DNA from 4 places in the Alteromonas sp. G5_S2_22_S1 genome. Region 1 is predicted to be linked to each of the others. Evidence: predicted binding sites of a transcription regulator. Region 1 holds the regulator's gene; each other region holds the start of a gene.
What was found. The regulator FNR, encoded in region 1, switches genes on or off when oxygen is low (the NO sensors DNR and NnrR bind a similar motif). The targets are predictions, from matches to a motif close to TTGATCTAGATCAA.

Region 1 (2,206 bases):
AGCGCAAACAAATACAAGAAGATAAGGCAGCAAAAAGCCAAGAAGATAATGGACGGGATTAATTACTTTTCTGCCTTTCTTATAGGTTTAGCAGGAGGCGTACATTGTGTAGGCATGTGCGGCGGTATTGTTGCAGCGCTTAGAGTGGTATCGCCAAAGGGGGCATCGGTATTGCCCTACACCCTCGCCTACAACATGGGACGCATTACTAGCTATACACTAGCAGGGGCCATTACCGGTGCGCTTGGAAAAATAGCTGCTGACTTCGTACCGCTTGCTAATTATGCCCTCTCTCTTCTAAGCGGCATCATGTTGCTTTTACTCGCTTGTTACTTAGGGAAATGGTGGACGGGTTTATCGGTCTTAGAAAACGCGGGCAAAGGCCTGTTTGCAAAGCTTCAGCCTTTATCAAAACGATTTCTTCCTTTCAAAACGCCGTTAAGCGCGGTTCCCTACGGCTTTGTATGGGGCTGGCTACCATGTGGATTGGTCTATTCAACGCTAACCTGGTCTCTGGCAGCGGGTAATGCATTGCAAGGCGCTGGCATTATGTTTTTCTTCGGTTTGGGAACGTTACCCACATTGTTAGCCGCAAGTGCCGGTAGCCAGTATCTTGTTCAAAGCTTTCAGCACAGCTATGTGAGACAAGTCATAGCTGTGATAATGGCCATATATGCCACTTATCTAATTTATGGCGCATTCATGTGAAAATGCGTGTACTATAATCATGTGTACATTAAGAGAGTCAGTCTTATGAGCAAAGGAAGCGAATTTTCAATACATTGTCAGAACTGTAGTTTCAGTCACCTCTGTTTACCTGTTGCATTGAATAAGACAGAAATAGAGTCTCTCGACGATATCATAGAGCGCAAAAAGCCCCTTCATAAAGGTGATACCCTTGTTCAAACCGGCGATAAGTTTGAGTCGTTATATGCAGTAAGAACCGGGTCATTTAAATCGTTTGTGACTAACTCTGAAGGTGAAGAGCAAATAACGGGGTTTCACTTTCCCGGTGACATCATTGGCTTTGATGCCCTTCGAGAAAACAAGCACCAAAGTTACACAATGGCTCTAGAAACCGCCATGGTGTGCGAGTTGCCCTACGAAACGCTTGACGAAATGTCGATGCAGTTTCCTAAATTACGCCATCAAATTATGAGCTTTATGAGTGCAGAGATTAAACATGATCACGATTTGATAATGCTTCTCAACAAACGCACGGCTGAAGAACGCCTTTTGTATTTTATCTCTCATTTATCTCAGCGTTTTGAAGAACGCGGTTTTTCACACAGAGAATTTCACCTTACGATGACGCGTAACGAGATAGGTAACTATCTTGGCTTAACGATAGAGACCATCAGTCGCTTATTAAGTCGTTTCCAAAAAGAAGATATTATTAAAGTTGATGGTAAACTTATTACGATTGTGGACTTTGAACGCCTTAATACCAAGCTAGAAGTGCTTAACGGCCCGAGTATAGTGTGTAACGGCTAACGTGGTCTAACTCGGTTAAATAGTGTTATCTTCCTAAAAGCGCGCATTCAGCGCGCTTTATAATCCTACTTCCAAAACCTTTTTTACCCATTAGTGCCAATGCCGCAGTCACTATACATTGTTGCTTGCCTTGCAATATAAAATACTTGATCTAAAACAACTTACGTTTTCCACATTGTCGTTTATAGTTAGTAAGAGTTACTGTTGAACGTTACCGTTCACACAGCCACGACCAAACTTCGTATTAGGGGGAGTTATGATTGAGTGTAAACGAATCCTTGCGGTAGTCGATGCCGAGCGAGATAACCAGCCCGCGTTAAGTCGCGCTTATGAATTAGCATCAAAGACCGGGGCCTCTGTAACTGCGATTATGGTGGTTTACGACTTGTCTTATGATATGACCACTATGTTAAGTCCAGATGAGCGAGAAGCCATGCGAGATGCTGTTACCAATGAGCATGCTAAATGGCTCTCTGGGCAGCTTAAAGAACAAGGCTTCGGTGAAACTGACATCGTGGTTGAATGGAACAATCGTGCCTACGAATCGATTATCTATTACACACTTAAGAATCAAATTGACCTTGTTGTAAAAGCCACTAAAAAGCATGACGACCTGGCTTCCGTTATTTTTACACCTACCGATTGGCATTTAATGCGTAAGTGTCCGCGCCCCGTTTTATTAGTTAAAGAGCATGATTGGCCAGAAGGCGGC
Region 2 (2,206 bases), on a different contig from region 1:
TCACAGCGAGCACGTCGTGCAAAAAGCTCAATTTGCCCGACGCGTAAAAATGACGGTGCAACGCGGGTGGATATCGCTGTGATATTTTCGACCATTACTTCCGGTTCATAGGAGTGAGAGCCTTCGCGATACCACGGGCGGTCTACCGTGTTTGATTCAGACATAAACAAGCTCAGCGAGCGTGATGTGGGGATTCCCAAGGCGTGCATGTGCTCTTGCACTAAAAATTCACGCACGCTAGAGCGCAATACGGCGCGACCGTCTGCGCCGCGACAATAAGGCGTGCGTCCCGCACCTTTTAACTGCATCTCCCAACGCTTGCCGTTGAAGACCCCTTCCACGATAGAGATTGCTCGGCCGTCACCATAGCCATTACCCGTCCCAAACGGGCACTGCTGCGTGTACTCAGTACCGTAAATAGACAGTGCGTAGCCGGTTGCCCAGCCGAATGATTTCATAGGTGCAGGTACTGCAGAAATATCCCCTGAAAAGAGCTGCGTGAACGCTTTAGATGTTGCCAAACTGTCGTCTAACCCTAATTCGGCAAACAGGGTTTCGCTGTGCGCAATATATTTGGGCGAAGTTAATGGGGTCGGAGTAACCGGCACATAGTGACCAGAGAAAACTTGACGAGGGTTGTGGTCGTTACCGTCTTGGGTTGCTTGAGGGTCGCAATTTAAGCTTTCTAGCAGCGAATAGTCTACGTGCTTTGCGAACTCATCTATTGTATTAATACGTTCTGTCACTCACATCACCTTTCATTTACGTTGCTTTGCGCGCCGTGATTATTCCCATTGCTTATTGACCAAGAACAAGGAAACCAGCATTTATGCATTGTACTCTTATCTATACGTTAATGAAGGCGCGCAAAGCCGAATTACGTTAGAAACTGGAAGCGCCGAATAATTAACACTGCAAAATACACAACGGGTAAGCAAGGGATAATGTAGCGACGCTAATCATATCAAACGCGAACCGACGAACATGACGCTAAGCGTCTATAGGAAACGGGTATGGCAACACTAACTTTTTTAGGCGCGGTGGAGGGGGTGACAGGATCTATGCACCTACTAAAAACTGAGCATAGTACTTTGCTTTTAGATTGCGGTCTGTACCAAGGTAGGCGAGATGAAGAAGCTAAAAATCACGAGCCTCTACCTATCGATGTGAGTCAAATTGACGCTGTTATTCTATCCCATGCACACCTAGATCATTCTGGCCGTTTACCTATTTTGTTACGAGAAGGGTATTGCGGGCCTATTTACATGACACGGCCGACCGTTGAGCTAATAGAAGTGCTGTTAAAGGATGCGGCTTCTTTACAAGAGCGCGACGCGGAATGGGAAAATAAACGCCGCCAGCGCTCGGGTAAACCGCTCATCGAACCTTTGTACCGGCAAGAAGAAGTGGACGGCGTTATGAAGCAGTGTAAATCGACTCGCTATCATACCAAACGTAAAATCACGCAAGACGTTGAAATAAATTTTGCCGATGCGGGGCATATTCTGGGTTCAGCGATAGTGGAAATATTTATCACTGAAAATGGGCAGAGTAAAAAGTTGGTCTTTTCTGGTGACCTTGGAAATTCACAGGCTGCATTACTTCGCGACCCAGATATCGTTACTGAAGCCGATGTGGTACTTCTTGAATCTACCTATGGTGACCGCAATCACCGTTCAATGGAAGAGACGCTCGATGAGTTTGAACAGGTTATTCTTGAAGCCAGTGAGAATGGCGGCAACATTCTTATTCCATCATTTGCAGTAGGGCGTACCCAAGAGATAATTTTTCGCCTGGGCGAGCTGTATCAGCAGGGCAAACTTACCCATCAAAAAGTGTATTTAGACAGCCCTATGGCCATTGCAGTTACGGAAATTTACCATCGCTATCAAGATGTGTACAACGAAGAGGACTTCGACGCTATTGAAGAAAGTGCCGAGCGAGCACACAGCCACAACCAAAGCTTACACTCCTTGTTGCCTATTTTGAGTTATACCACCTCTACAGAAGAATCGATTGCGCTTAATAAAGTGGTGAGTGGCGCAATAATTATCGCCGGCAGCGGTATGTGTAACGGCGGGCGTATTCGCCACCACTTAAAACAAAACCTGTGGCGCAAGCAATCTCATGTGATTTTTGTTGGCTTTCAGGCCATGGGCACGCCGGGGCGAAAAATGGTAGATGGCGCAACGCGTATCAAAATGGC
Region 3 (2,206 bases), on a different contig from region 1:
ATTACTTGATTCCCACCCTGAGCAATTGCTTGGTCGGTTAAACTCAGCGCATCACGCATACTGCCCTGTGCCGCCCTAGCCAGCAAAGCCAAAGCAGGCGCCTCAAAAGCAAGCTGCTCTTGCTGAAGTATATGAGTAAGCTGACCGACTATTTGCTCTCGCGACATCGCTTTCAGGTTAAACTGCAAGCATCGCGATAAAATGGTGATGGGGAGTTTTTGTGGATCTGTTGTCGCCAATAAGAACTTTACATGCGGAGGCGGCTCTTCTAGCGTTTTTAACAGCGCATTAAAGCTATGTTTAGAAAGCATGTGTACCTCATCGATAAGGTACACTTTGTAGCGCCCGCGGGTTGGCTTGTATTGTACGTTATCAAGAAGCTCTCGAGTGTCTTCCACTTTGGTTCTTGATGCCGCGTCAATTTCAAGCAAGTCAACGTAATTACCCTGCTCTATTTCTTTACAGGTATTGCATTGACCGCAAGGGTTTGCCCCTTGCCCTTCCTCACAGTTAAGGCTTTTTGAAAAAATACGAGCAATGGTCGTTTTACCAACACCACGCGTACCTGTAAAAAGATAAGCATGGTGTAAACGGTCGTTATCGAGCGCATTTGAAATAGCAGACACTACGTGCTCTTGACCTACAAGTTCACTGAACTTGCCTGGTCGCCACTTCCTTGCCAGTACCTGATAACTCATTATTACGTATTTCGCCCTTGTTGCTGTTTTTGCTTATTGACGTTTATTCGCCTTCAAACTCGCAAATAGAATAACTTTCTATATCAAGCGCTGAAAGCTTTTGCTTACCGCCTAAATCAGGAAGGTTAATAACAAAACCTGCATGATTGATCTCGCCACCTAACGAGCGAATTAACTTGGCAGAGGCAGCGATAGTTCCGCCCGTTGCAAGCAAGTCGTCGATAAGAAGTACTTTATCACCCGGTTCTATGGCGTCTTTATGGATTTCCAATGTATCCATACCATATTCCAGTTCGTAGCTTTCGCTTACTACTTCACGTGGAAGTTTATTGGGTTTCCTTACTGGTACAAAACCAATGCCCATTTCGATGGCCAATGGCGCACCAAAAAGGAACCCGCGTGCTTCGGTACCTGCGATCTTGGTAAAACCCATGCCCTGATACTTTTCTACAAGTAAGGAGATACAGCTACTGAATGCTTTGTGATCTTCTAAAACGCTGGTCACATCTCTAAATAAAATACCTGGCTTTGGATAGTCAGGTACGGTTTTCACTACTGATTTAATATATTCTGCAGTCACAATTATGCCTTGAATGTCTGCGTTATAACCAGAAGGTGAACCAGCCGGCGATGATATGCATCAACGGGAACGCGATTAGAGTTACTAGCGATGCTAGAAAGTACCACTTGTTATAGACTTCTTTGAAATCTGAATTGTTAGCCATTTGCACTACCTAAACAATTTTTGTGAACAAAAAAATGGTGCTAAATGTTAATCGAAAGCAAGCGTGATTGACAGCGCTAATATGATCGATCGCTCACTTTCACACCAGATCCTAGCGAAAGTTTAATGTAAAGCAGGAAAATTTTGCTTATCAGCTAGAAAACGGGAAGTAGTATGCCTTTATTTAGCATGTCTGTGAGTGTCTCATTCATACCATTTTCAAGCACGTTTGAAGGTATTTGCGGAAGTTGCTGGGATAACGCGTTAGCTAATTGGTCTGTTTTCATTCCCTGTTCATTTTGTTCCAGCGTATTGACTAAAATAGCGGTGACCGGATTAACATGGGCAAATTGCACGTTACAGTTACGGTCTCTATAAACGACATAAAATTGTTGTTCTTGAGCCGGTTGCTCGGGAATGTAATCTTCACCTATAAGATGAACCTCAAAATGGTACGCTGCTAGCGAGGCATAAGGCGAAACCCTGACAGCTGCAACAACGTCGTCTTGATTATAAAAATCGGCGTTTTTTTGATTTTTCCTTATGCTGACATCAAGCTCTAACCATTCGTAATGAGCAAGTTCTGCAGCAAAAGTAGGTAAAGCAATATCAAAGCTAGGCTCGGTTGAAAGATACTCAACAAACTCTTTACTGATTTCCGCGAAATACGGCGAACGACACTCGTGCTCAATAAAAAATTGACGCACAATGCCCTCCCATCCTTTCTCGCCATACAGCTTTAATACGATAGATTTTAAAACCGGAAACCCGGTACTAACGAAAT
Region 4 (2,206 bases), on a different contig from region 1:
AAATTAAACGCAAAGCCCACGTCTTTGCCTGCTTCTACAAGACGTGCTCTATCCTGCGCGCTTTGTTCTGCACCAATGCCATATTTCTCCATTATATGCTCACGTAAGTTCTGTCCTTCTTCAGGCATGTTTGGGTTTAGCTCGAAGGGGTGAAACTTAATGTCGACTTCAATATCGTCAAGCGTTTTAATGGCTTTTTGTAAACGCTGGTACCCTACGATACACCACGGACAAACCACATCGGACACCATATTTACGGTCACTTTCTGCATATTTGCTCTCTTTTATTGAAATCGTTATTACTTAGTTAAGGTTAGTAACTAGATAAGGTTGGTAACAAAATGCGGTTACTAAAAGAAACTTCAACCCCAAGGGATGCTTTATTTAGAGCTGCCGTAGAAAAATAAATTATCGTTTTAATCGCTCTAGCGCATGCTGTGCCCACAGTTGATATCCCTCTGCAGACGGGTGAAAGCCGTCTTCTGCCATTAGCCCACTTTGCTGAACACCTTGAACCGAACCCGTTACCTTAAGCGCTGGTACATAAAGCACTTCAGTGTTAGCCCAATTTACAACACACTGCTCAAGCACTTGATTTAGCAGAAGCGCCCTTAACCCAAGTAGCGCCCGCAAAGGCTGGGGTAGTGCGGGAAAACTGTGGATTGGTGGCAGCGCGGTAAACACTATTCGTTGGCAGTCGAATTTTTGGGTTAAGAGCTTATGCACAATTTCTATATTTTTTCGCCAGCGGGCTATCGAAACAAACTTAGTGACATCGTTTACACCAATAGAAACCAATGCTGATGTGAAGCTTTCAGCAGGTAGTCCATGTAGAAGCGCTATCACATCTTCACTTTTATAACCCGTTTTGGCATGTAGCGATACGTGGGTGGGGCTGTGCTTAGACAAGCCAGCATACAGCAGCCCTGATAGCGCACGGTGCTGTGTATCAGCCCCAACGCCCACGGCCGCTGAGTCGCCCACAACTAAAACACGATTTGATGTTGCCTTAATGTTTTTAAAAGCGGCAAATACCCGCTCCCCCCTAGGCTCAGGCAGCACTTGCGTTTTTTTGCGAACCCAAAGCCCCTGTACCAGAATTAAGGGCATAAGCAAAACTGTAACTATATTTAACGCAAAAACCTTGAAGTAGATCAAAACAAGCCCCTGCCTTATCCATTATGCTAAATCTATATTGGTGAATAACCACCAAGATGGTTCAACATAAGTGTAGATAAAAAATGAACACCATTGCTATAAAACAACTTCGCGATAATTCCACTATAACCAAATATGCGCAACATGCACCTCGTTATACCTCGTACCCTACTGCACTTAAGTTCGAATCGCTAAAAGAAGATTTATTCCCTGACGCGCTAACCGTGTCTAAAGCGAAAGCCGTGAGTTTGTATGTGCACATTCCTTTTTGTAAAACGCTTTGCTATTACTGCGGCTGCAACAAACTTGTGACTCGGCACAACGAAAAGGCAGACGACTATTTAGACTACTTAGAAAAAGAGATAGTTTCTAAGCGTTATTTAGCAGACGATAAGCCTGTAGTTTCGCTGCATTTAGGCGGTGGGTCGCCCAGTTTTTTAAATAAAGTTCAGCACACTTTTTTAATGTACCTTTTGAAAAAACATTTCACGTTTGAAGTAGGCGCTGAATTATCTATTGAATTAGACCCAAGAAACGTTGATAAAACCTATTTACAAAATCTGAGGGGCTTGGGCTATACCCGTATCAGCTTTGGCCTTCAAGACACTGACTACAACGTGCAAAAAACAATAAACCGTGTTCAAAGTACTTCGCATATCGCAGATTTAGTGTCCGAAGCCCGTACTTTAGGTTTCGAATCGGTGAATTTGGATTTAATTTACGGCCTGCCTAACCAATCAGAAGAGACTTTTGCATCTACCATAGCTGCAACTAAAGCCATGATGCCAGACCGTATCTCGCTATTTAGCTACGCTCATCTGCCAGAGCGCTTTGCCGCACAGCGAAAGTTTGCGCCAGAAACTCTTCCTAGTAGCGAAGAGAAAGCAGCCTTGTACAACCTTGCTGTAAATGGCTTTAAAAAAGTGGGGTATGAAATGATTGGGCTGGATCATTTTGCGTTACGCAGCGATTCACTCGCCATCGCTAAGCATAAAGGTAAGCTTCACCGAAACTTCCAAGGCTATACTTTGCGCGGAGATACCGACCT

Region 2: ACTRWF_RS11500 (MBL fold metallo-hydrolase RNA specificity domain-containing protein) is a predicted target of FNR. The motif match lies at 802-815, and genes of this name have one in related genera.
Region 3: apt (adenine phosphoribosyltransferase) is a predicted target of FNR. The motif match lies at 1,329-1,342, and genes of this name have one in related genera.
Region 4: hemN (oxygen-independent coproporphyrinogen III oxidase) is a predicted target of FNR. The motif match lies at 1,145-1,158, and genes of this name have one in related genera.

What each region holds. Positions count from the first base shown of each region.
Region 1 covers NZ_JBQKUJ010000005.1:18,764-20,969, reverse strand. Annotated here, with positions in the region: gene ccoS (cbb3-type cytochrome oxidase assembly protein CcoS) at 1-62, shown strand, start outside; gene ACTRWF_RS07260 (urease accessory protein UreH domain-containing protein) at 49-708, shown strand; gene fnr (fumarate/nitrate reduction transcriptional regulator Fnr) at 754-1,494, shown strand; gene uspE (universal stress protein UspE) at 1,751-2,206, shown strand, end outside.
Region 2 covers NZ_JBQKUJ010000009.1:113,915-116,120, reverse strand. Annotated here, with positions in the region: gene ACTRWF_RS11505 (protein adenylyltransferase SelO family protein) at 1-746, opposite strand, end outside; gene ACTRWF_RS11500 (MBL fold metallo-hydrolase RNA specificity domain-containing protein) at 1,014-2,206, shown strand, end outside.
Region 3 covers NZ_JBQKUJ010000030.1:16,597-18,802, forward strand. Annotated here, with positions in the region: gene dnaX (DNA polymerase III subunit gamma/tau) at 1-698, opposite strand, end outside; gene apt (adenine phosphoribosyltransferase) at 742-1,278, opposite strand; gene ACTRWF_RS19235 (HvfC family RiPP maturation protein) at 1,578-2,206, opposite strand, start outside.
Region 4 covers NZ_JBQKUJ010000015.1:46,390-48,595, reverse strand. Annotated here, with positions in the region: gene ACTRWF_RS15110 (DsbA family oxidoreductase) at 1-272, opposite strand, end outside; gene ACTRWF_RS15105 (SGNH/GDSL hydrolase family protein) at 409-1,110, opposite strand; gene hemN (oxygen-independent coproporphyrinogen III oxidase) at 1,242-2,206, shown strand, end outside.